DNA from 3 places in the Kribbella sp. VKM Ac-2571 genome. Region 2 is predicted to be linked to each of the others. Evidence: riboswitches for the same ligand, from Rfam matches in the RefSeq annotation. Region 2 holds a riboswitch; each other region holds the start of a gene.
The links. Region 2 has a riboswitch for ZMP and ZTP ahead of EV651_RS28615 (glycine hydroxymethyltransferase). Riboswitches for the same ligand answer to the same signal wherever they lie in the genome.

Region 1 (6,989 bases), on a different contig from region 2:
GTGCGGGCGGGTCACCGGCCGGTAGCCGGGCAGCGACAGCTCGGTGGGCCACTGGAAGTCGACGCCGGTGGTCTGCATCGCGTCCTTGGTCACGTCGACCAGCACCGGGCCCGGCCGGCCGGTGGAGGCGATGTGGAACGCCTCGGCGATCGTGGTGGCGATGTCGTTGGGGTCGGTCACCAGGAAGTTGTGCTTGGTGATCGGCATCGTGATGCCGCGGATGTCCGCCTCCTGGAAGGCGTCCGTACCGATCGCGGCCCCGGCCACCTGACCGGTGATCGCGACCATCGGCACCGAGTCCATGTACGCGTCGGCGATCGGCGTCACCAGGTTGGTCGCGCCCGGCCCGGAGGTCGCCATACACACGCCGGTCTTACCGGACGCGGCGGCGTATCCCTGGGCGGCGTGGCCGGCGCCCTGCTCGTGACGTACCAGGATGTGGCGGATCTGGGTCGAGTCGAGCATCGGGTCGTACGCCGGGAGGATCGCGCCGCCCGGGATGCCGAAGACGGTGTCGACTCCGGCATGTTCCAGTGCGCGGATCAGAGCCTGTGCCCCGGTCAGCTGCTCACTCATGAGTGCCTTCCTTGTCCTGTCACGTTATGCCAAGAAACAGATACTGCTTCGCGACCGATCCATCCTCGCTCGTGGTTGTCGCCGGTGCACTACTGGGTCGCAGATAGTCGCATTGGCAACAAAAAACCCCCTCCGCCGGGTGGGCTGAAGGGGGCGCGCTCGACTCTGTGGTCGCGTCAGTCGGCGCGCCGCACAAGTACGAGGAGAATCGATCGCATGTAGGCATTATTCGCCCGCGGACCGCGACCCGGTCAAGTTGGACGCCGCGGTGTCTCATCATTTGGTACGACCGTCCCTAGATGCAGACAGCGCCTTCGGAGGCGGAGCGGACCAGGCGGGTGTACTTGCCGAGGACGCCTTTGGTGATGGCTGGGGTCTTCGGGGTCCAGCCCACGCGGCGGCGTTCGAGTTCCTCGGGGTCGACGTGGAGTTCGAGGGTGCGGTGCTGCACGTCGAGGGTGATCCGGTCGCCGTCCTGGACGAAGGCGATCGGCCCGCCGTCGACGGCTTCCGGCGCCACGTGCCCCACGCAGAGTCCCGTCGTACCGCCGGAGAAACGGCCGTCGGTGAGCAGCAGGACGTCCTTGCCGAGGCCCGCACCCTTGATGGCGCCGGTGACCGCGAGCATCTCGCGCATGCCGGGGCCGCCCTTCGGGCCTTCGTAGCGGATCACCACCACGTCACCGGGATTCAGCGAGCCGACCGCGTCCATCGCACCACGCTCGCCGTCGAACACCCGCGCCGTACCTTCGAAGACGTCGGAGTCGAAGCCGGCGCTCTTCACCACCGCGCCTTCGGGCGCGAGCGAGCCGTGCAGGATCGTGATGCCGCCGGTGCCGTGGATCGGCTTGTCCAGCGCGCGGATGATGGTGCCGTCGACGTCCGGTGGCGCGATGTCGGCGAGGTTCTCGGCCATCGTCTTGCCGGTCACCGTCAGGCAGTCGCCGTGCAGCAAGCCGGCGTCGAGCAGCGCGCGCATGATCACCGGGATGCCGCCGACGCGGTCGACGTCGGTCATCACATAGCGGCCGAACGGCTTGAGATCACCCAGATGCGGGACCCGGTCGCCGATCCGGTTGAAGTCGTCGAGGCTCAGATCGACCTCGGCCTCACGGGCGATCGCGAGGAGATGGAGTACGGCGTTCGTCGAGCCGCCGAGTGCCATCACCACGGCGATCGCGTTCTCGAACGCTTCCTTGGTGAGGATCTGGCGGGCCGTGATGCCCTTCCGCAGCAGCCCGACGACGGCCTCGCCGGACCTGCGGGCGTACCCGTCGCGGCGGCGGTCCACCGCGGGCGGGGCGGCCGAGCCCGGGAGCGACATGCCGAGGGCTTCGGCGGACGCCGCCATGGTGTTGGCGGTGTACATGCCGCCGCAGGCACCTTCGCCGGGGCAGATCGCGCGCTCGACCGCGTCGACCTCCTCCTTGGTGATCAGGCCGCGGACACAGGCGCCGACCGCCTCGAAGGCGTCGATGATCGTGACGTCCTTGTCGCCGAGCTTGCCCGGCATGATCGAACCGGCGTACAGGAACACCGACGCCAGATCGAGCCGGGCCGCGGCCATCAGCATGCCCGGCAGCGACTTGTCGCAGCCCGCCAGCAGGACCGAACCGTCCAGCCGCTCGGCCTCCATCACGGTCTCGACCGAGTCCGCGATGATCTCGCGGCTGACCAGCGAGTAGTGCATGCCGACGTGGCCCATCGAGATGCCGTCCGAAACGCTGATCGTGCCGAACTCGAGCGGGTATCCGCCGGCCGCGTGCACGCCGTCCTTGACCGCCTTGGCGAGCCGGTCCAGCGACAGGTTGCACGGGGTGATCTCGTTCCAGCTCGACGCGACGCCGATCTGGGGCTTGGCCCAGTCGTCGTCTCCCATTCCGACCGCGCGCAGCATGCCTCTGCTGGCGGTCGCTTCCAATCCGTCGGTGACTGTCCGGCTGCGGGGCTTCACATCGACCATGCCGCCCACCCTATTCCTGGACCGCCGCCCAGTAAGGTGCTGTGGGTGATCGATGACCCGTACGGCGACGAGCAGTTGGTGGAGCTCTACGACCTGGACAACCCGTCCGGTGAGGATCACGACTATTACCGTGCTTTGGCCGAGGGGACCGCGAAGGTCCTGGACTTCGGTTGTGGAACCGGTCTGCTGACCCGGTCGCTGGTCGCGCCCGGGCGCGTCGTGATCGGCATCGATCCGAGTCCCACCATGCTCGGGTACGCGCGCCGGCAGCCCGGCGCCGACGCCGTCACCTGGATCGACGGCGACCACCTGGCGGTGGAGCCGACCGGTGATGTGGATCTCGCGGTCAGCAGCGGCAACACGATGATGCACGTCGCGGAGCACGCGGCCGCGGTCGCTGCGCTGGCGGCCGCGCTGCGTCCCGGTGGCGTGCTCGCTTTCGAGTCGCGCAATCCGGCGGCGCGGGCGTGGGAGCAGTGGACGAGCGAGGCGACGTACGGCGAACGGGACACGGCGGCCGGGCACCTGAAGGAGTGGCTCGAGCTGATCGAGATCGCGAACGGGCGCGTGACGTTCGACGCGCACAACGTCTTCGAGGACGGGCACGACGCGGTCTACCGCAACGTCCTGTACTTCCGCTCTGCCGACGAGATCACGGCTGACCTGCTGGCAGCGGGCTTCTCGGACGTGGTCATCGAGGGCGGCTGGCACGGAGAACCGTTGACCGAGGCATCACGCCTGCTGGTGGTGCGCGCGACGAAGTAGGCTGGACGCACCGCGACTGGCGAGGGTGGAGTACCACCGGGGAGCGGGTCTGTTCGTACAGTGTTCGTACGGGCGTCGTCCGCCTGGGCGCCTCCGATCTAGTCGGAGGTCCTCATGCGTTTGCGCTATGGAACGAACCCGCACCAAGCCGCCACGATCGACCATGCGCCGTTCACGGTGGTTGCCGGCGAGCCGTCGTACATCAATGTCCTCGATGCGCTGACCGGATGGCAGTTGGTGCGGGAGGCTGCGGAGCGGTTCGGCGTACCGGCTGCGGCGTCGTACAAGCATGTGTCGCCGGCGGGTGCCGCGCTCGGCGAGACAGTAGCAGCCGCGTACACCCGTGCGCGGGACGCTGATCCGAAGTCGTCGTACGGCGATTTCGTGGCGGTCTCGCATCCGGTGGATCTCGAGTTGGCCATGGTGCTGAAGCGGGTGGTGTCGGACGGGATCATCGCGCCCGGGTACGACGAGGGCGTGGTGGAGATCCTCGCCGCGAAGAAGCGCGGGACCTACCTGGTGCTGGAGGCGGACCCGGAGTTCGAGCCGCCGGCCGAGGAGGTGCGTGAACTCTACGGTGTGCGGCTGACGCAGGAGCGTGATGCGCTGCCGGTGCCTCGCGACCTTCCGGACGACGTGGTGCTGGGGATGATCGTCGCCCGCTACACGCAGTCGAACACGGTCGTGATGGTGAAGGACGGGATGACGATCGGCATCGGCGCCGGGCAACAGTCGCGGGTGGACTGTACGCGGCTCGCCGGTGAGAAGGCCGCGCTCTGGTGGGCCCGCCGTTCGGCCGATCCGCTCACCGGTGTGTCGATGGTCTCCGACGGTGCGCTGCCGTTCACCGACAACGTCGTGGAGGCCCAGCGGTACGGCGTTTCGCACATTGCCGAACCGGGCGGTTCGATCCGCTCGCCCGAGGTGGCGGCCGCCTGCGCGGCGGCCCGGATCACCTGGTCGGAAACCGGGATCCGCCTGTTCAGGCACTGAGCAGATAGTTACCTGAGGCAACGGCTTCGCGAACCTTGGCAGCTGTCCGCTCCACATCGAGCCGACTGGTGTCGATCGCGTGCGACTCGAGGGCGCCGAGGTCCGCGAACGCACCGTGCAGACCGGTGAGCGCGTCGACGTCCGTCAGCTCGGGGTGGGGCCGGTCCTGCCCGCGCTGCAACGTCGTACCGAGGTCGGGACGCAGGACGACGTACGACATCGTCCACTCCCCCGCCTTGGCGGCCGCGCGGAACGGGGCGAGGAACCACGGCCCGATGATGCCGTCGACGACCACGTCGTACCCACCGCGCGCGTACACACTCACGGTCGCGACGATCGCGTCAACGACGACCTCGTTCTGGCGGTGCGCTCCCGGCAGGTACGGCGCGATGAACCCGGTGCGGATGCCGCGGTAGAACTCGTCGGTCGTCAGGTGCATCGTCGGCCGCGGCGCGCCGGTCGCGACCATCCGGGCCACGGTCGTCTTGCCCGAGCCCGACGGGCCGGTGAGGAGAAGGACGTTGCTCATGCCGCCCGACGCTAACCGTGCCCGCCGCCGAACGGCAGTCTTTTCTTTTCGCCGGCGCCGGACGTCAGCCGCCGGCGACGCTCGGGAGGATGAGGAGCTCGTCCCCGTCGGTGAGCTTGGTCTCGAGCCCGGAGAGGTCGCGGATGTTGTCGTTGCCGAGATAGATGTTCACGTGCCGGCGGACCGCGCCTTGCTCGTCGGTGAGGCGGCGGCGGAGCGCCGGGTGGTCGGAGTCGAGCGCCGCGAAGACCGAGGCGACGGTCGGCGAACCGTCCACCTCGACCTCCACGCGTTCGGCGCCGCCCGCGAACGGGCGTAGCACGGTGGGTAGGCAGACCGCGATCATCCGACCACCGCGGCACGCACTGTCAGTACGTCGGGAAGGTGGCGCGCGACCTCGGTCCAGCTGTCGCCGGCGTCGGCGCTCGCATAGACGCAGCCGTCCCGCGTGCCGACGTACACCCCGGCGGGATCGGCGGCGTCGACGGTCATCGCGTCCCGCAGCACCGGGGCGTAGGAGACGTCAGGCAACCCGGTGGCCAGCGGCTCCCAGGTCGAGCCGGCGTCGCGGGAGCGGTAGACCCGGCACTGCGCCTCGGTCGGAATCCGGTTCGCGTCCGCGACCAGCGGGAAGACGTACACGGTCTCGGGCTCGTGCGGGTGCACCACGATCGGGAACCCGAAGTCCGAGGGGAGGCCGTCGGCGATCGACTTCCAGACCGCGCCGGTGTCGTCGGACCGGTACACGCCGTGGTGGTTCTGCGCGAACATCCGCTCCGGGACGTCGGGGTGCGCGGCCAGCTTGTGGACGCACTGACCGAACTCCGGATACGGGTCCGGGAAGAACCTCGCCTGGATGCCCTGGTTCCGCGGCGACCAGGTCTTCCCGCCGTCGGCGGTCTGGTACACCCCGCCGGTCGACATCGCGACACTCACGCGGTCGGCGTCGGTCGGATGCGGCAGCACGGTGTGCACCGCCTGGCCGCCGAATCCGGCGCCCCACTCCTTGCGGTGCGGGTGGTCCCACAGGCCGGTGACCAGCTCGAACGTCACGCCGCCGTCGGTCGACTTCCACAGCGCCGACGGCTGCGTCCCGGCGTACACGACGCCCGGTTGGCCGGCGGGTGCCGGCTGGATCTGCCAGACCCGCTCGAGGGAGGCGTCGGCGTCGGCCGGGAACCCGATCGAACCCTCCGGCGGCTCGGCCCAGGTCGCGCCGAGGTCGTCGGAGTGGAAGACCGCCGGGCCCCAGTGCTCACTCGTGCCGCCGACGAACAGCCGGACCCCGTGGGCACCGTGGGCACTGTCGCCGCGGGTGTCGATGCCCACGGCGTACACGCCCTGCATCTCGAACTCCGGCACCGGTCCGTCGAGCCGCCACTCCTCGCGGGCAGCGTCACTACGGCCGATCCAGAGACCTTTCTTGGTTCCGATCAGCAGTACGGCCTCGGACATCGTTGTCCTCCTCTTTCAGCCTGCTCAGCGTGGCGGACCCGCCACCACATTGATCAACGGTTCCCCGGACGCGTAGCGCTCCAGTTGCGCGCGCACCAGCCTGGCCACCCGCGGCGCGAACGCCGTCGACGCGCCGCCGCGATGCGGATTGATCAGTACGTTCGGAGCAGACCACAGCGGATGTCCGGCGGGCAACGGCTCGGGATCCGTGACGTCCAGCGCGGCCCGGATCCGCCGCGTCCCGAGCTCGGTCAGCAACGCGTCGGTGTCCACGACGACACCGCGCGCGACGTTCACCAGCAGCGCACCGTCCTTCATGCTCGCCAGGAACTTCGCGTCGACCATCCGCTCGGTCTCCGGCGTCGCCGGCGTCAGCAGTACGACGACGTCCGCGCGCGGCAACAGCTCCGGCAGCTCACTCGTCGGATGCACACCGTCGCGGGCCCGCCGGGCGACCCGGATCACGTCGCACTCGAATCCGGTCAGCCGGCGCTCGAGCGCCTCGCCGATCGCGCCGTACCCGAGGATCAGCACCGTCCGGTCGGCGAGCGAGTCGTCGACCTCGTCGTACGACCCCGGCCAGACCTGCTGCTCCTGGTCACGGACGGCCCGCGGCAGATTCCGGTACGACGCCAGGATCAGACCGACCGCCAGCTCGGCCGTGGACGCGTCGTGCACGCCGCGTGCGTTGCACAAGGTGACGCCGTC
Region 2 (6,989 bases):
CGCTAGGTGACGCTCTGCGTCCGTACGCCGACCTCACGGGGGATCTCACAGCCGATCCCGGTCTGCTCCGGATCGGCGAGCTCGCGGGGTCCGAGGAAGCGCTGTCTCACGTTCTTCCGGCGAACCAGAACCCGCCGGTGCTGCGCACCCACGACCGCTACGGGAACCGGATCGACGAGGTCGAGTTCCACCCGTCGTGGCACTGGCTGATGGAGCAGGCCGTCGGATTCGGGCTGCAGGCGGCGCCGTGGACGAGCGAGCGCCCGTCACCGCACCTGACCCGCGCGGCCGGGTTCTACCTGTGGTCGCAGGTCGAGCCGGGCCACGGCTGCCCGATCTCGATGACGTACGCCGCTGTGCCCGCGCTCAAGGCGGACGCGCAACTCGCGAAGGAGTGGGTCCCGCAGCTCGCCGCCACGCGGTACGACGTACGCCGGCTGCCGGCCGCGGCGAAGAACGGCGTCCTCGCCGGGATGGGGATGACCGAGAAGCAGGGCGGCTCCGACGTACGGGCGAACCTCACAACGGCGACGCCCGCCGGCGACGTGTACCAGCTGAACGGGCACAAGTGGTTCTGCTCGGCCCCGCAGGTGGACGTGTTCCTGGTCCTCGCGCAGGCGCCGGACGGTCTGAGCTGCTTCGTCGTACCGCGGGTTCTTGCCGACGGCAACCGGAACCCGTTCGCCCTGCAGCGGCTCAAGGACAAGCTCGGCAACCGCTCGAACGCGTCGTCGGAGGTCGAGTTCCACGGCACGATCGGGTACCGCCTCGGCGACGAGGGCGCCGGCGTACGGACCATCATCGAGATGGTCGCGGCGACCCGGCTGGACTGCGTGCTCGGCTCGGCCGCGCTCCAGCGGCGCGCACTCGTCGAGGCGTGCTGGCACACGCAGCACCGCTCGGCCTTCGGCGGCCTGCTCGCCGACAAGCCCGCGATGCAGAACGTGCTGGCCGATCTCGCCCTGGAGAGCGAGGCGGCGACAGCCCTGGGCATGCGGCTCGCGGCGGCCGTCGACGCGTCGCTCGCGGGCGATCAGCGGGAGAGCGCGTTCCGGCGCATCGGGCTGCCGCTGGCGAAGTTCTGGGTGTGTAAGCGGACGCCGTTCATGGTCGCAGAGGCGCTGGAGTGCCTCGGCGGCAACGGGTACGTCGAGGAGTCCGGGCTGCCGCTGCTCTACCGGGAGTCGCCGCTGAACTCGATCTGGGAGGGATCGGGCAACGTCAACGCCCTCGACGTACTGCGTGCGCTCCGCCGCCCGGAGTCGCTCGAGGCGTGGTTGCTCGAGGTCGGTTCGGTGCAAGGTGCCGATGCGCGGCTCGATGCGGCGGTCAACGACGTACTGCAAGTGCTTGCTGACATCCAGAACGCCGAGGCCGGGGCGCGGCGGCTGGCCGCGCGCATGGCTCTGTGCCTGCAGGCCTCGTTGCTGATCAGGCACTCGACGCCTGACGTCGCGGACGCGTTCGTCGCGTCCCGGCTGGCCAATGACTGGGGCGGTGTGTTCGGGACGCTGCCCCGGACCACACCGTTCGCTGGCATCGTCGGGCGCGCGATAGGGTGAGCGGGTCGCGACTGGCGCGCTGAAGGTGGAGAACCACCGGGGAGCGAAACCCGTCGGCACCGTGCGCCTGGGTGCCTTCGACCCACTGCAACCGCAGGAGAGACAACGATGACTCAGTCCTTCGACGCCGCCGCCGCGTCGGCCGCGTACAACAACGCGCTGCAGGTGATCGCCGCGGTGGAACCCACCATCGCCGGCGCGATCAAGGCCGAACTCGCCGACCAGCGGTCCTCGCTGAAGCTGATCGCGAGCGAGAATTACGCCTCCCCCGCCACCCTGCTCACGATGGGCAACTGGCTGTCGGACAAGTACGCCGAGGGCACGATCGGGCACCGCTTCTACGCCGGCTGCCAGAACGTCGACACCGTCGAGCAGGCGGCCGCGGACCACGCCAAGGCCCTGTTCGACGCGCCCCACGCCTACGTCCAGCCGCACTCCGGCATCGACGCGAACCTGGTCGCGTTCTGGGCGATCCTGGCGCAGCGGATCGAGTCCCCGGCGCTGGCCGAGGCGGGCGCGAAGCATGTCAACGACCTGAACGACGAGGACTGGACCAAGCTCCGCAAGGCGCTCGGCGACCAGAAGATGCTCGGCATGTCACTGGACGCCGGCGGTCACCTGACGCACGGCTTCCGGCCGAACATCTCCGGCAAGATGTTCAACCAGCACTCCTACGGCACCGACCCGGAGACCGGCCTGCTCGACTACGACCTCGTCGCCGAGCAGGCGCGCGAGTTCAAGCCGCTGATCCTGATCGCCGGCTACTCAGCGTACCCGCGCAAGATCAACTTCGCCAAGATGCGCGAGATCGCCGACGAGGTCGGGGCCACCCTGATGGTCGACATGGCGCACTTCGCCGGCCTGGTCGCGGGCAAGGTCTTCACCGGCGACTTCGACCCGGTCCCGCACGCGCACGTCACCACGACGACGACCCACAAGTCGCTGCGCGGCCCGCGCGGCGGCATGGTGCTCTGCCAGCCTGAGTACGCCGACGCCGTCGACCGCGGGTGCCCGATGGTGCTGGGCGGTCCGCTCAGCCAGACGATGGCCGCGAAGGCGGTCGCCCTCGCCGAGGCGCGGCAGCCGTCGTTCCAGGAGTACGCGCAGGCCGTCGCCGACAACGCGGTCACGCTGGCCGAGGGCCTGATGAAGCGTGGCGTGAAGCTCGTGACGGACGGCACCGAGAACCACCTCGTGCTGCTGGACGTCTCGTCGTACGGCATCACCGGCCGGCAGGCCGAGTCGGCGCTGCTCGACGCGGGCATCGTCACGAACCGCAACGCCGTACCGCGGGACCCGAACGGCGCCTGGTACACGTCGGGTGTCCGGATCGGTACGCCGGCACTCACCACGCGCGGCTTCGGCGGCGACGAGTTCGACCGGGTCGCGGAGCTGATCGTCGACGTCCTGTCCTCGACCACGCCGACCACGACCGCGGCGGGCGCTCCGTCCAAGGCGAAGTACGTGCTGGCCGACGGCGTCGCCGACAAGACCAAGGCCGCTTCGGCCGAGATGCTCGACAAGTTCCCGCTCTACCCGGGCCTCGAGCTCAGCTGACACGTCGCGGCGCCCGCTCCTCGTTTCGGGGAGCGGGCGCCGCTGCGTCTGATCAGGTGTCCTGCTTGACTCCCATCAGGGCGTCCTGCGAGGGCTTCTCGGCTCTCGCGGGCATCAGGACCGCAGCGAGGATCGCGCCGGCGGCGGCGATGCCGGCCGAGACCCACATCGTGGTGTTGAGACTGTTGAGGAAGGCGTCGCGGACGTTGTCCAGCAGTTCCGGCGAGCCAGCCTTCTCGGCGACCGCGAGCCCGCCGGCCAGGCTCTTCTCCACCGCGTCGGCTGCCTGCGCGGGTAACGCGGCGGTGTCGACGTTGTTTCGGTAGACCGAGTTCAGCACGGTGCCGAGTACGGCGACGCCGACCGTCCCTCCGACCTGCCGAAACGCTTGCAACAGGCCGGAGCCGGTCCCGGCGCGCTCCGGGTCGAGGACGCCGAGCGCCGCGTTCATTGCCTGCGGCATCGAGCACCCGAGGCCGAAGCCGACCACCGCGAACCAGGTCGCGGTGTACCCGTATCCAGTCTCGAGATCGGTGAAGGCACCGAGCACGAACCCGGCCGCCATCACGACGAACCCGGACATCACCACCAGCCGCGTGCCGGCCTTCGCCTCCACCGGTTCAGCCAGCTTCGCGCCGACCGTCATACCGCCGATGAACGGCAGCAACTTGAGACCGGTGTGCAGCGCGTCCGACCCGTTGATGCCCTGGAAGTACTGCGGCATCGTGAACAGCAACCCGAAGATCGCGAACACCGACACCGTCAGCAGGACGGCGCCACCGGTGAACACCCGCTCGCTGAACAGCCGCAGCTCGATCAACGGTTCGCTGGTACGCCGCTGCCACAGCAGGAACCCGGCGATCAGTACGACGGCCAGCACGAGGAACACGATCGTCACGGTGTCGCCCCAGGACGCCTCACCTGCCTTGGTCACGCCGTACACGAGGGCCGCGAGGCCTGCGCTCGACAGGATCATGCCGAGCCAGTCGATCGCCGGGCGGTTCGCGCTGCGGCTCTCCGGGACGAGCAGCGTGACTGCTAGCGCTGCTAGGAAGGCGATCGGGATGTTGATCACGAAGATCCACTGCCAGCCGGCGTGGTCGAGCAGCAGGCCGCCGACGATCGGCCCGAGCGGCATACCGATGCTGTTGGCAACGACGAAGAACCCGATCGCCTTCTTCCGCTCCTCCGCGGTGCGGAACAGCACGGTGATCAGCGAGAGCGCGACCGGGACGATCATCGCCGCGCCGATCCCGAGGAACGCGCGGGCGGCGATCAGCTGGCCGGCCGAGTCCGCCAGGGCGCAGGCCAGGGACGCGAGGCCGAACAAGGAGAGCGCTATCGCGATGATCTTGCGCCGCCCGTACCGGTCGCCGAGCAGACCGGCCGGCAGCAGCAACGCGGCGAGCACCAGGTTGTAGCTGTTCGCCATCCACTGCAGCTGACTGGTGGACGCCTCCAGGTCCTTCGCCAGCGTCGGCAGCGCGACGTTGAGCACGGTGGTGTCCAGACCGAGCACGAGCACGGCCAGACACAGTGCGATGAGCACACCGAAGCGGCGGGCGCCGGTCAGCGTCTGCCCTCCGGAATCGAGGGTCGAGGTCATGAATTCAAACTATCAGAAGTCTGTGATAGTTGCGATAGATCAAATTACTGTAAGCTTCAACCATGGTGGAGGAACCGAGCCGAGAGGCCGTCAGCCAGTTCGTCGAGCGCTTCGCGGGGGTGCTGGCGAACAGCGGCGTACCGACGATGTCGGCGCGGGTGATGGGCGCGATGCTGGTCAGCCCGACCGGGACGATGACGGCGGCCGAGCTCGCCGAGTCGCTCCAGATCAGTCAGCCGGCCGTGTCCGGCGCCGTACGTCAACTGCTCCAGGTCTCCTGCATCTCCCGCGAACGGCTGCCCGGCTCGCGCAAGGACCACTACCGGATCCGCGAGGACGTCTTCGCCGCAATCCTGGAACGCCGCAACCTGGCCCTCAGCGAGTGGGAGTCGACCAGCCGCTCCGGCGCGTCCCTGTTCGGCGAGGACTCCCCCGTCGGCCGCCGCCTCACCGAGGCCGCCGACTTCTTCGCCTTCATCCACGCCGACATGGACCAAATGATCAAGAACTGGCGCGCGGAACATCCGCGGTGAACCGTCGCGAAGCCGGTCGGCTCGTCGGTACGGCGTGGTTGGACAGCGACTACCGGACGCGGTGGGAGACGCGCGTCATGCGGCGGCGCGTCCCGCTCTACCGCGTCGGGATCGCCGCCCTGCGTGCACTGAACGCGGTGACGGGTGGGCCGAACCGCCCGTCGCTGAAGGTCACCCGCTGGAACCGGATCGGGCCGCACGGCGGCACCTTCGTGATGGACAAGCTCGAGACGATGACCGGGCGGACCGATCATCCGGTCACCTCGCGGGCCGAGCTGCGCGAACGGACCTCGTTCGCGTCCCGGCTGGCACGGGCCGTCTCGGCGGACGAGTGGCCGCAGATCATCGCCGAGTACGAGCGGCGCCGGCGTGGCGAGCGTCCGCAGTACCGGTATGTCGGCCATCGGCCGCTGAACGCGACCTCGCACGCGTTGATGGACGAGGCGTGGGTTCGCGGCGAGCTGCCGACGGATCAGTACCGGGCGTGGAACGTGCTGAAGCATGAGGACGAGGGGGCGTTCTACAGCGAGTTCTTCACCGACGGAGGCGCGCGAGGTTATCCCGGTGGTGAGACGAATCCCGGTTTTCGGCTGGGGCGGATCATGTTCGACGTCAGTTGGCGGGAGAGAGCATCACTCGCAGGTGAACGCCACGTACTCCGTCGCAGCCGGCTCCTTCGCGCGAAGGAGCTGGTCAAGTTCTTCCGCACGGAGCTCAAAGAAGCGGTCCGGCCGCCCGTATCCTCCCCGGCGCAAGACCCCTCGAGTCGGACGCCTGCACGCCAGGACGCCTACACCGAGCCAGTTGTCGCTGCGATCGCCGACTTCACCAAGCCCGAGGCCCTGCGCTCCCCCACCGCCCGCGGCGAAACCACGCCGGATCGCAAACGCGCCTCGGCCATCGAGCTCGCCAACACCGTCGCCAAGGCTTTCCCACCAGCCGTACCAGCGAGGGCAGTGGGCGCAGCTGACGAAGAGGCTGCGGCTGACGGACAGGCGGGAGTGGTCAGCAGTGGGGTGGTCGAGGAAGGTCGGCCAGGATCTGGCGAGCCACCGCCAGGGCAAGGTCGTCCGCCCCATGCGGCGCAACAATCTGCGCACCCACCGGCAGCCCGTACGCCAGTCCAGCCGGGACACTCACCGCGGGATGCCCAGTCACGTTGAAGATCCAGCACGGGTCGCCGGTGACGATGCTCTGCTCGTGCTGGTCGTAGCCGTGGGCAACGGTCAGCGTGGTCGGCGTCACCAGTGCATCGACCTCGGCGAACAGGTCGGCCAGCGCTGTGTTGTTGAGGTCGCGAATCTCCCGCGCCCGGTTGGCGGCCGCCGCCTGCGCACCACGCCCGTTGTCCAGCCCCCACAACACCGACCAGGCCTCGTCCGTGGGCCCGAGCTTCAGCGGTACGTCGACCACCTCGACCCCGCACTCGCTCAGCCGCTCCCGCACCGCCCGATCAACACCCGGGTCCGCAGCCCACCGCCCCAACGTCGAGAAATAAGCAACCCGCCACCGCCGCGAACCCGCCAACGCCGCCCGCCCGCTCCCGCCTGCCCCGACCAGGTCTCCTACGTGCCGCCCCAGCTCGAGCGGCCCGGCCTCGGGCGGCCCGGCCTCAAACGGCCCAGGCTCAAACGGCCCAGGCTCAAACGGCCCAGGCTCAAGCGGTCCGGGCTCGGGCGGTACGAGCTCGCGCGGTACGGGCCAGTGGGGAAGGGATGTGGGGTCGAGGCG
Region 3 (6,989 bases), on a different contig from region 2:
GCGCCCGAGACGACGAACCCGCGGGACGCGGTGGTGTGGGACAAGGCCGGCGAGCTGGTGATCATGGAGGGCGCGCGGCAGGCCCGGCTGATTCCCGGGGCGCCGCAGCTGAACCTCTACAAGAACAACACCGACAACAAGGGCGCGTCGTACGGTTCGCACGAGAACTACCTGATGCGGCGGTCGACGCCGTTCGCGTCGATCGTGCGGCACCTGACGCCGTTCTTCGTGAGCCGTCAGGTGGTGACCGGCGCCGGCCGGGTCGGGATCGGCCAGGACGGCGCGGCGCACGGCTTCCAGATCAGCCAGCGGGCCGACTACTTCGAGGTCGAGGTCGGCCTGGAGACGACGCTGAAGCGGCCGATCATCAACACCCGCGACGAACCGCACGCGAACCCGGACCGCTACCGCCGGCTGCACGTGATCATCGGCGACGCGAACCTGTCCGAGATCTCGACGTACCTGAAGGTCGGGACGACGTCGCTGGTGCTGGCAATGATCGAGGACGGCTGGCTGACCGACGATCTCAGCGTCGACCGGCCGGTGACCGCGCTGCACGAGGTCAGCCACGACCCCTCCTGCACGCACCTGCTGACGCTCAAGGACGGCCGCAAGATCACCGCCGTCCAGCTGCAGACGGAGTACCTGGCGCAGGCCCGCAAGTACGTCGAGGACAAGTACGGCGACGACGCGGACCGGCAGACCAAGGACGTGCTGCACCGCTGGGAGCAGGTGCTCGACCAGCTCGCCATCGACCCGATGAAGCTGTCCGACCAGCTCGACTGGGTCGCGAAGTACAAACTGCTCCAGTCGTACCGCGACCGCGACGGCCTCGAGTGGGACGACTCGAAGCTGCACCTGATCGACCTGCAGTACGCCGACCTGCGCCCGGACAAGGGCCTGTATTACAAGTTGGTGAAAACCGGCAGGATGCAGCGGATCGTCTCCGACGAGGAGATCCGGATGGCCGTCGCGCACCCGCCGACCGACACCCGGGCGTACTTCCGCGGCCGCTGCATGCAGCAGTACGCGCCGCAGGTCGCGGCCGCCTCCTGGGACTCCGTGATCTTCGATCTGCCCGGTAAGGAGTCGCTCCAGCGGATCCCGACACTGGACCCGCTGCGGGGCACGAAAGCGCATGTCGGGGCACTTCTTGACCAATGCGACACCGCAAGTGACCTGGTTCGCACCATTACTGGGGGTGCCGCCGGGTAGGGTCGCTAGTGAGGGTCGGTTGGGCGGCCCTCCCAGCGGTTCTAGGAGGTGTGCCATGGCGAAGGACGGCGGTCAGCAGCACAAGCAGCCGAAGCGTTCGTCGACCGAGGAAGAGGTCGAGCAGGTCGAGGCGTCGGAGGACGTCCAGGAGCGGAAAGAGCGGCTCGACGAGGACGTCGACTCGATCCTGGACGAGATCGACGAGGTCCTCGAGGAGAACGCCGAGGAGTTCGTCCGCGGATTCGTGCAAAAGGGTGGGGAGTGAACCGCTCGATGACATCTGATGCCTCCGGCCGGCTGCCGGAAGCCTTCCTGACCCCAGGCGGCTCGTCGTTCATGGACTTCCTGGCCGGGCACGCGCCCGACCTGTTGCCCGGACGACGGTCCCTGGGGCAGGGCGACCTGTCCAGCGAAGTCCCGCACGGTACGACGATCGTGGCCGCCACCTTCCCCGGTGGCGTGATCATGGCCGGCGACCGGCGGGCCACGATGGGCAACATCATCGCCCAGCGTGACATCGAGAAGGTGTTCCCCGCCGACGAGTACTCGGCGGTCGCGTTCGCCGGATCGGCCGGCTTCGGGATCGAGATGGTCCGGCTGTTCCAGGTCGAGCTGGAGCACTACGAGAAGCTCGAGGGCGCCACCCTCAGCCTCGACGGCAAGGCCAACCGGCTCAGCGCGCTGATCCGCGGCAACCTGCCGATGGCCATGCAGGGCCTGACCGTGGTGCCGCTGTTCGCGGGCTACGACCCCGACATCAAGGGCGGCCGGATCTTCTCCTACGACCCGACCGGCGGGCGGTACGAGGAGACCCACTTCTACAGCGTCGGTTCGGGCTCGCTGTTCGCCCGCGGCGCGCTGAAGAAGCTGTACCGCGAGGACCTGTCCGAGACCGACTGCGCGACGGTGGCGATCCAGTCGCTGATCGACGCGGCCGACGACGACTCGGCGACCGGCGGTCCGGACATGTTGCGCCGGATCTTCCCGGTGATCGGCGTGGTCACCGCGGACGGCTACCGGCGGCTGCCGGCGGACGAGGTGGCGGCGCTCGTCGACGCCGCCTGGGCCCAGCGCCACGAGCGTCCCGACGGCCCGGCCGCGGCGTCCCTGACCTGACCATCTCGATGATCATGCCCGATCGACTGATTAGAGGACGACACCTTCGATGAGCGTTCCGTTCTACGTCTCGCCCGAGCAGCTGATGCGGGACCGGGCCGACTTCGCCCGGAAGGGCATCGCCAAGGGCCGCAGCGCGATCGCGCTGCAGTACGCCGACGGCATCCTGTTCGTGGCCGAGAACCGCTCGCCCGCCCTGCACAAGGTGGCCGAGATCTACGACCGGATGGCGTTCGCCGCCGTCGGCCGGTACAACGAGTTCGAGAACCTGCGGATCGCCGGCGTCCGGCTCGCCGACATGCGCGGGTACTCCTACGACCGGCGCGACGTCACCGGCCGGGCGCTGGCCAACGCGTATGCGCAGACCCTCGGCGCGATCTTCTCCTCCGGCGGCGAGAAGCCGCTCGAGGTGGAGATCCTGGTCGCCGAGATCGGCGCCGGCCCGGCCGACGACCAGATCTACCGGCTCACCTACGACGGCTCGATCGCGGACGTCCGCGGTTACGCCGTGATGGGCGGCGCCGCGGACACGGTCGCGGAATACATCGGCGAGCACTACAACGACGGCATCTCGCTGGCCGGCGCGGTCCGGCTGGCAGTGGACGCGCTCGGCCACGACAGCACCGAGATCCGGGAGCTCACCCCGGACCAGCTCGAGGTCGCGGTCCTGGACCGGACCCGGACCCAGATGCGCAAGTTCAAGCGCATCTCCGAGGAGTCCTTGGCCGGCATCCTGAGCGAGTCCAGCCCGGCGGTGGACGCGAAATCGGAGCCGGACCCGGGTTCGGACGCGAGTGACGCGAGTGACTCCGGTGAGTCGTCGACGGCTGACACTCCAGTCGCGCCGCCGGCGGACGACGCACCGGTGGCGCCGCCGGAAGACTCGGACGACGACCGTCCGCTGTGACGGACCAGATCGAGAACTCAGCCGCTACCGACAAGGTGGCGGCTGAGCCGTCTCGGCCGGCCGACCCGGCGCCCTGGGAACTGCTGGGGGAGGAGCCGGGCTTTCACCGGTTCCTGAGCGTGAACCTGCGCCGGTACCGGATGCCTGACGGGCGCGAGGTCGATTGGGACGTGCTCGGCCCGAAGTCCGATGCCGGCATCACGTCCGGTGTGACCGTGCTGCCGTTGACACCCGAGGGCCGGATCGTCACGGTGCGGATGTTCCGGGCCGGACCGGACCGCGTCGTCACGAACCTGCCGGGTGGGTACGTCGAGCCCGGCGAAGACCCGGCGGTGGCCGGTGTCCGGGAGCTCGAGGAAGAGACCGGCTACGTCTGCGAGTCGCTCGATGTCGTCGGCTGGCAGTGGTCGGCGGCCTCGTCGACGTACCGCAAGTACGTCGCGATCGCCCGCGGCTGCCGCCCCGACGGGAAACAACAACTGGACGAGACCGAGGACTGCGTCCCGGTGGAGCTGTCCCTTGACGCGTTCCGTGCCGAGCTGCGCACACCCGGTGCGATGACGGGAATCGACGCCGCCTATCTCGCGTTGGACCACGCAGGCTTGCTCTAGCAACCAGCAATCTGTGGAGGAATCGATATGAGCGACTGGAACGCCAACATCATCACCGAGTTCCGGGACAACGAGGGCAAGGTCGGTGGCCAGTTCGAGGGCGCGCCGATGGTCCTGCTGCACCACTACGGCCGTCGGAGCGGGCAGGAGTACGTCGCCCCGACGATGTACCTCGCAGACGACAACGATCCGGACCTGATCTACGTTTTCGCGAGCAAGGGTGGCGCCCCCACGAACCCGGAGTGGTACCGCAACCTCACCGCCGCCGGCAAGGGCACGGTCGAACGCGGGACCGAGACCTACGAGGTGATTGTCAAGGAAGTGACCGGCGCCGACCGCGACCGGATCTACGCCGAGCAGGCCCGGCGGTATCCCGGCTTCGCCGACTACGAGCGCAGTACGGCGGGTATCCGCACCATCCCTGTGCTCGAGCTCAAGCGCGCATAAGGATCCAGGCGAGCTGGTCGGGCCGGTATCCTGGCAGCGGACCGCGACTGGCGCTGAGGTGGACGACCACCGGGGAACGGTCTGCCATCCGGCTTCGCCGCGCGCCTGGGCACACTTCTGACGCAGAGGAGTGCGCCGATGAGCGCAGAACTGATGATCGGGACCGACCTCGCCGCCGACATGGTCGCCAAGGCGGCCGAACGGGCACGGGTCCTGCAGGAGCAGTACGGCGTGCAGCCGTGTCTGGCGACCGTCCTGGTCGGTGACGACCCGGCGTCGGCGACGTACGTGCGGATGAAGCAGAACCGCTCGAAGAAGGCCGGGATCGCGTCGCTGAGCGTCGTACTTCCGGCCGAGACGACCACGGAGGAGCTGGTCGCGGAGATCACCAAGCTCTCCGCCGACCCGGCCGTGCACGGGATACTGCTCCAGCACCCGGTACCGGCGCAGATCGACGAGCGGGCCGCGTTCGAGGCGATCGACCCCGCGAAGGACGTCGACGGCGTCACGATGCGGTCGTTCGCGGCGATGGCGTTCGGGGATCCCGGGTTCCGCTCGGCCACCCCCGGCGGGATCATGCGGCTGCTGGCGGCGTACGACGTACCGCTCGAAGGGGCGCACGCCGTCGTGATCGGCCGCAGCCCGATCCTCGGTAAGCCGGCCGGCATGTTGCTGCTGGCATCGAACGCCACCGTCACGTACGCGCACTCCCGGACCCGGGACCTGCCCGAGCTGGTCCGGACCGCGGATGTGGTGATCGCCGCGGTCGGCAAGGCGAACTTCGTCCGCGGCGACTGGCTGAAGCCGGGCGCGGTCGTGGTCGACGCCGGGTACAACGAGGGCAACGTCGGCGACGTGCACTTCGCGGAGGCGGCCGAGGTGGCCCGGCTGATCACGCCCGTCCCGGGCGGGGTCGGGCCGATGACGATCGCGCTGCTGCTGGAGCAGACGGTCGACGCCGCTGAGACGGCTGTCCACTCTTTGACTACTCTGGCCTAGGGTTGGGGGACAAGATCTAAGGAGGCGGACGTGGCGGTACGGGCGATCCGGGGTGCCACCCAGCTGGACGTGGACGAGCGCGAGCACCTGCTCGAGCGGTCCGCGGAGCTGGTGAAGGCGGTCCTGGAGGCGAACGATCTGGAGAACGAGGACCTGATCAGCATCCTGTTCACCGTCACGTCGGACCTGCGTTCGGAGTTTCCCGCGGTCGCGGGCCGGCAGATCGGGCTGACCGACGTACCGCTGATGTGCATGCAGGAGATCCCGGTGCCGCATGCGCTGCCGCGGGTGGTGCGGCTGATGGTGCACACCGAGACGCCGCGGTCCCGGGACAAGATCCAGCACGTCTACCTGCACGGAGCCGTCGCGCTCCGCCCGGACTTGACCGGCGCCCAGTGAGCGCGGCGCAGTGAGGGTGGCGCAGTGGGGGTGGCGCAGTGAGTGAGTTGCGCGGGCCGGTTCGCGTTGTCGGCACCGGTTTGATCGGTACGTCGATCGGTCTGGCGCTGGCGCGGCTCGGTGTGGTCGTGGAGCTCGTCGACGGGAACCTGGACAACGCGCTGATGGCCGAGCGGATCGGCGCCGGCTCGCGGCTGGTCGAGATCGAACCGCAGCTGGTCGTGGTCGCCGTACCGCCGGACCACGTCGGCGCCGTGGTGGCCGAGCAACTCGCACAGACCAACGCCGTCGTGACCGATGCCGCGAGCGTGAAGTCCAAGCCCCTGACCGATGCGCGCCGGCTGACCGGTGACGTCAGCCGGTACGTCGGTAGTCACCCGATGGCCGGCTCCGAGCGCAACGGCCCACTGGCCGCACGCGCGGACCTGTTCGACGGCGCGACCTGGGCGATCACCCCGCACGCGACGAGCGCTCCGGAAGCGGTCGATCTCGTACGCCGGCTCGCCGAGGCCTGTGGTGCCCGGACGGTGGAGCTGTCGGTGGAGGATCACGACCTCGGTGTCGCCCGGGTGTCGCACCTTCCGCACCTGATGTCGGCGCTCGCCGCGGGCACGCTGGCGGACGCGCCGTCCTCCCATCTCGAACTGTCCGGCCAGGGTGTTCGCGACGTGACCCGGATCGCGGCCGGCGACCCCCGGTTGTGGACCCAGATCGTGTCCGCGAACTCGACCGCGCTCACCGGCCTGCTGGAGCAGATCCGCGGCGAGCTCGACCGGCTGCTCGTTGCCCTCGGCAAGGAAGAGGCGGCCGACGAACTGACCGCCATCCTGGGCCAGGGCGTGTCTGGCGCGGTCCGCGTCCCGGGCAAGCACGGTACGCCGCACATCGACCTGGTCACGGTCCTCGTCACGATCCCGGACCGGCCCGGTCAGCTGGCCCGGCTGTTCGCCGACGCGGCCGAATCGGGCGCGAACGTCGAGGACCTTCGCATCGACCACAGCCCGGGTCGCCCGGTCGGTGAGGTCGAGCTCGCCGTGAAACCGGGATCCGTCGACCAGTTGGTCGAGGTCCTGACCGACCGCGGGTGGGTAGTCCACCGGTAGGTTGTCCCCGGCCGAAGGTAATCTTCGGGCATGATCATCGCTGTTGACGGGCCGAGCGGCTCCGGTAAGTCGAGCACCGCGCGTGGAGTGGCCACGCGCCTCGGTCTGCGGTACCTGGACACCGGTGCGACGTACCGCGCGGTGACCTGGTCGGCCGTCGACCGCGGGCTGGACCTGGACGACACGGCGGCG

Region 1: linked by a shared signal. The riboswitch ahead of EV651_RS31095 (5-aminoimidazole-4-carboxamide ribonucleotide transformylase) and the one ahead of EV651_RS28615 (glycine hydroxymethyltransferase) in region 2 are both predicted to bind ZMP and ZTP.
Region 3: linked by a shared signal. The riboswitch ahead of EV651_RS32755 (bifunctional 5,10-methylenetetrahydrofolate dehydrogenase/5,10-methenyltetrahydrofolate cyclohydrolase) and the one ahead of EV651_RS28615 (glycine hydroxymethyltransferase) in region 2 are both predicted to bind ZMP and ZTP.

The regions. Positions count from the first base shown of each region.
Region 1 is NZ_SNWS01000016.1:207,266-214,254, forward strand. Features, by position in the region: gene EV651_RS31080 (acetolactate synthase large subunit) at 1-576, opposite strand, end outside; gene ilvD (dihydroxy-acid dehydratase) at 872-2,539, opposite strand; gene EV651_RS31090 (trans-aconitate 2-methyltransferase) at 2,585-3,304, shown strand; ZMP/ZTP riboswitch at 3,307-3,400, shown strand; gene EV651_RS31095 (5-aminoimidazole-4-carboxamide ribonucleotide transformylase) at 3,419-4,297, shown strand; gene EV651_RS31100 (AAA family ATPase) at 4,287-4,826, opposite strand; gene EV651_RS31105 (ubiquitin-like small modifier protein 1) at 4,891-5,172, opposite strand; gene EV651_RS31110 (exo-alpha-sialidase) at 5,169-6,281, opposite strand; gene EV651_RS31115 (2-hydroxyacid dehydrogenase) at 6,306-6,989, opposite strand, start outside.
Region 2 is NZ_SNWS01000014.1:203,776-210,764, reverse strand. Features, by position in the region: gene EV651_RS28620 (acyl-CoA dehydrogenase family protein) at 1-1,562, shown strand, start outside; ZMP/ZTP riboswitch at 1,562-1,642, shown strand; gene EV651_RS28615 (glycine hydroxymethyltransferase) at 1,671-3,119, shown strand; gene EV651_RS28610 (DHA2 family efflux MFS transporter permease subunit) at 3,172-4,725, opposite strand; gene EV651_RS28605 (GbsR/MarR family transcriptional regulator) at 4,788-5,258, shown strand; gene EV651_RS28600 (amidase) at 6,264-6,989, opposite strand, start outside.
Region 3 is NZ_SNWS01000018.1:148,844-155,832, reverse strand. Features, by position in the region: gene dop (depupylase/deamidase Dop) at 1-1,215, shown strand, start outside; gene EV651_RS32780 (ubiquitin-like protein Pup) at 1,271-1,480, shown strand; gene prcB (proteasome subunit beta) at 1,489-2,331, shown strand; gene prcA (proteasome subunit alpha) at 2,381-3,238, shown strand; gene EV651_RS32765 (NUDIX hydrolase) at 3,235-3,849, shown strand; gene EV651_RS32760 (nitroreductase family deazaflavin-dependent oxidoreductase) at 3,877-4,296, shown strand; ZMP/ZTP riboswitch at 4,330-4,414, shown strand; gene EV651_RS32755 (bifunctional 5,10-methylenetetrahydrofolate dehydrogenase/5,10-methenyltetrahydrofolate cyclohydrolase) at 4,435-5,295, shown strand; gene aroH (chorismate mutase) at 5,326-5,694, shown strand; gene EV651_RS32745 (prephenate dehydrogenase) at 5,733-6,797, shown strand; gene cmk ((d)CMP kinase) at 6,828-6,989, shown strand, end outside.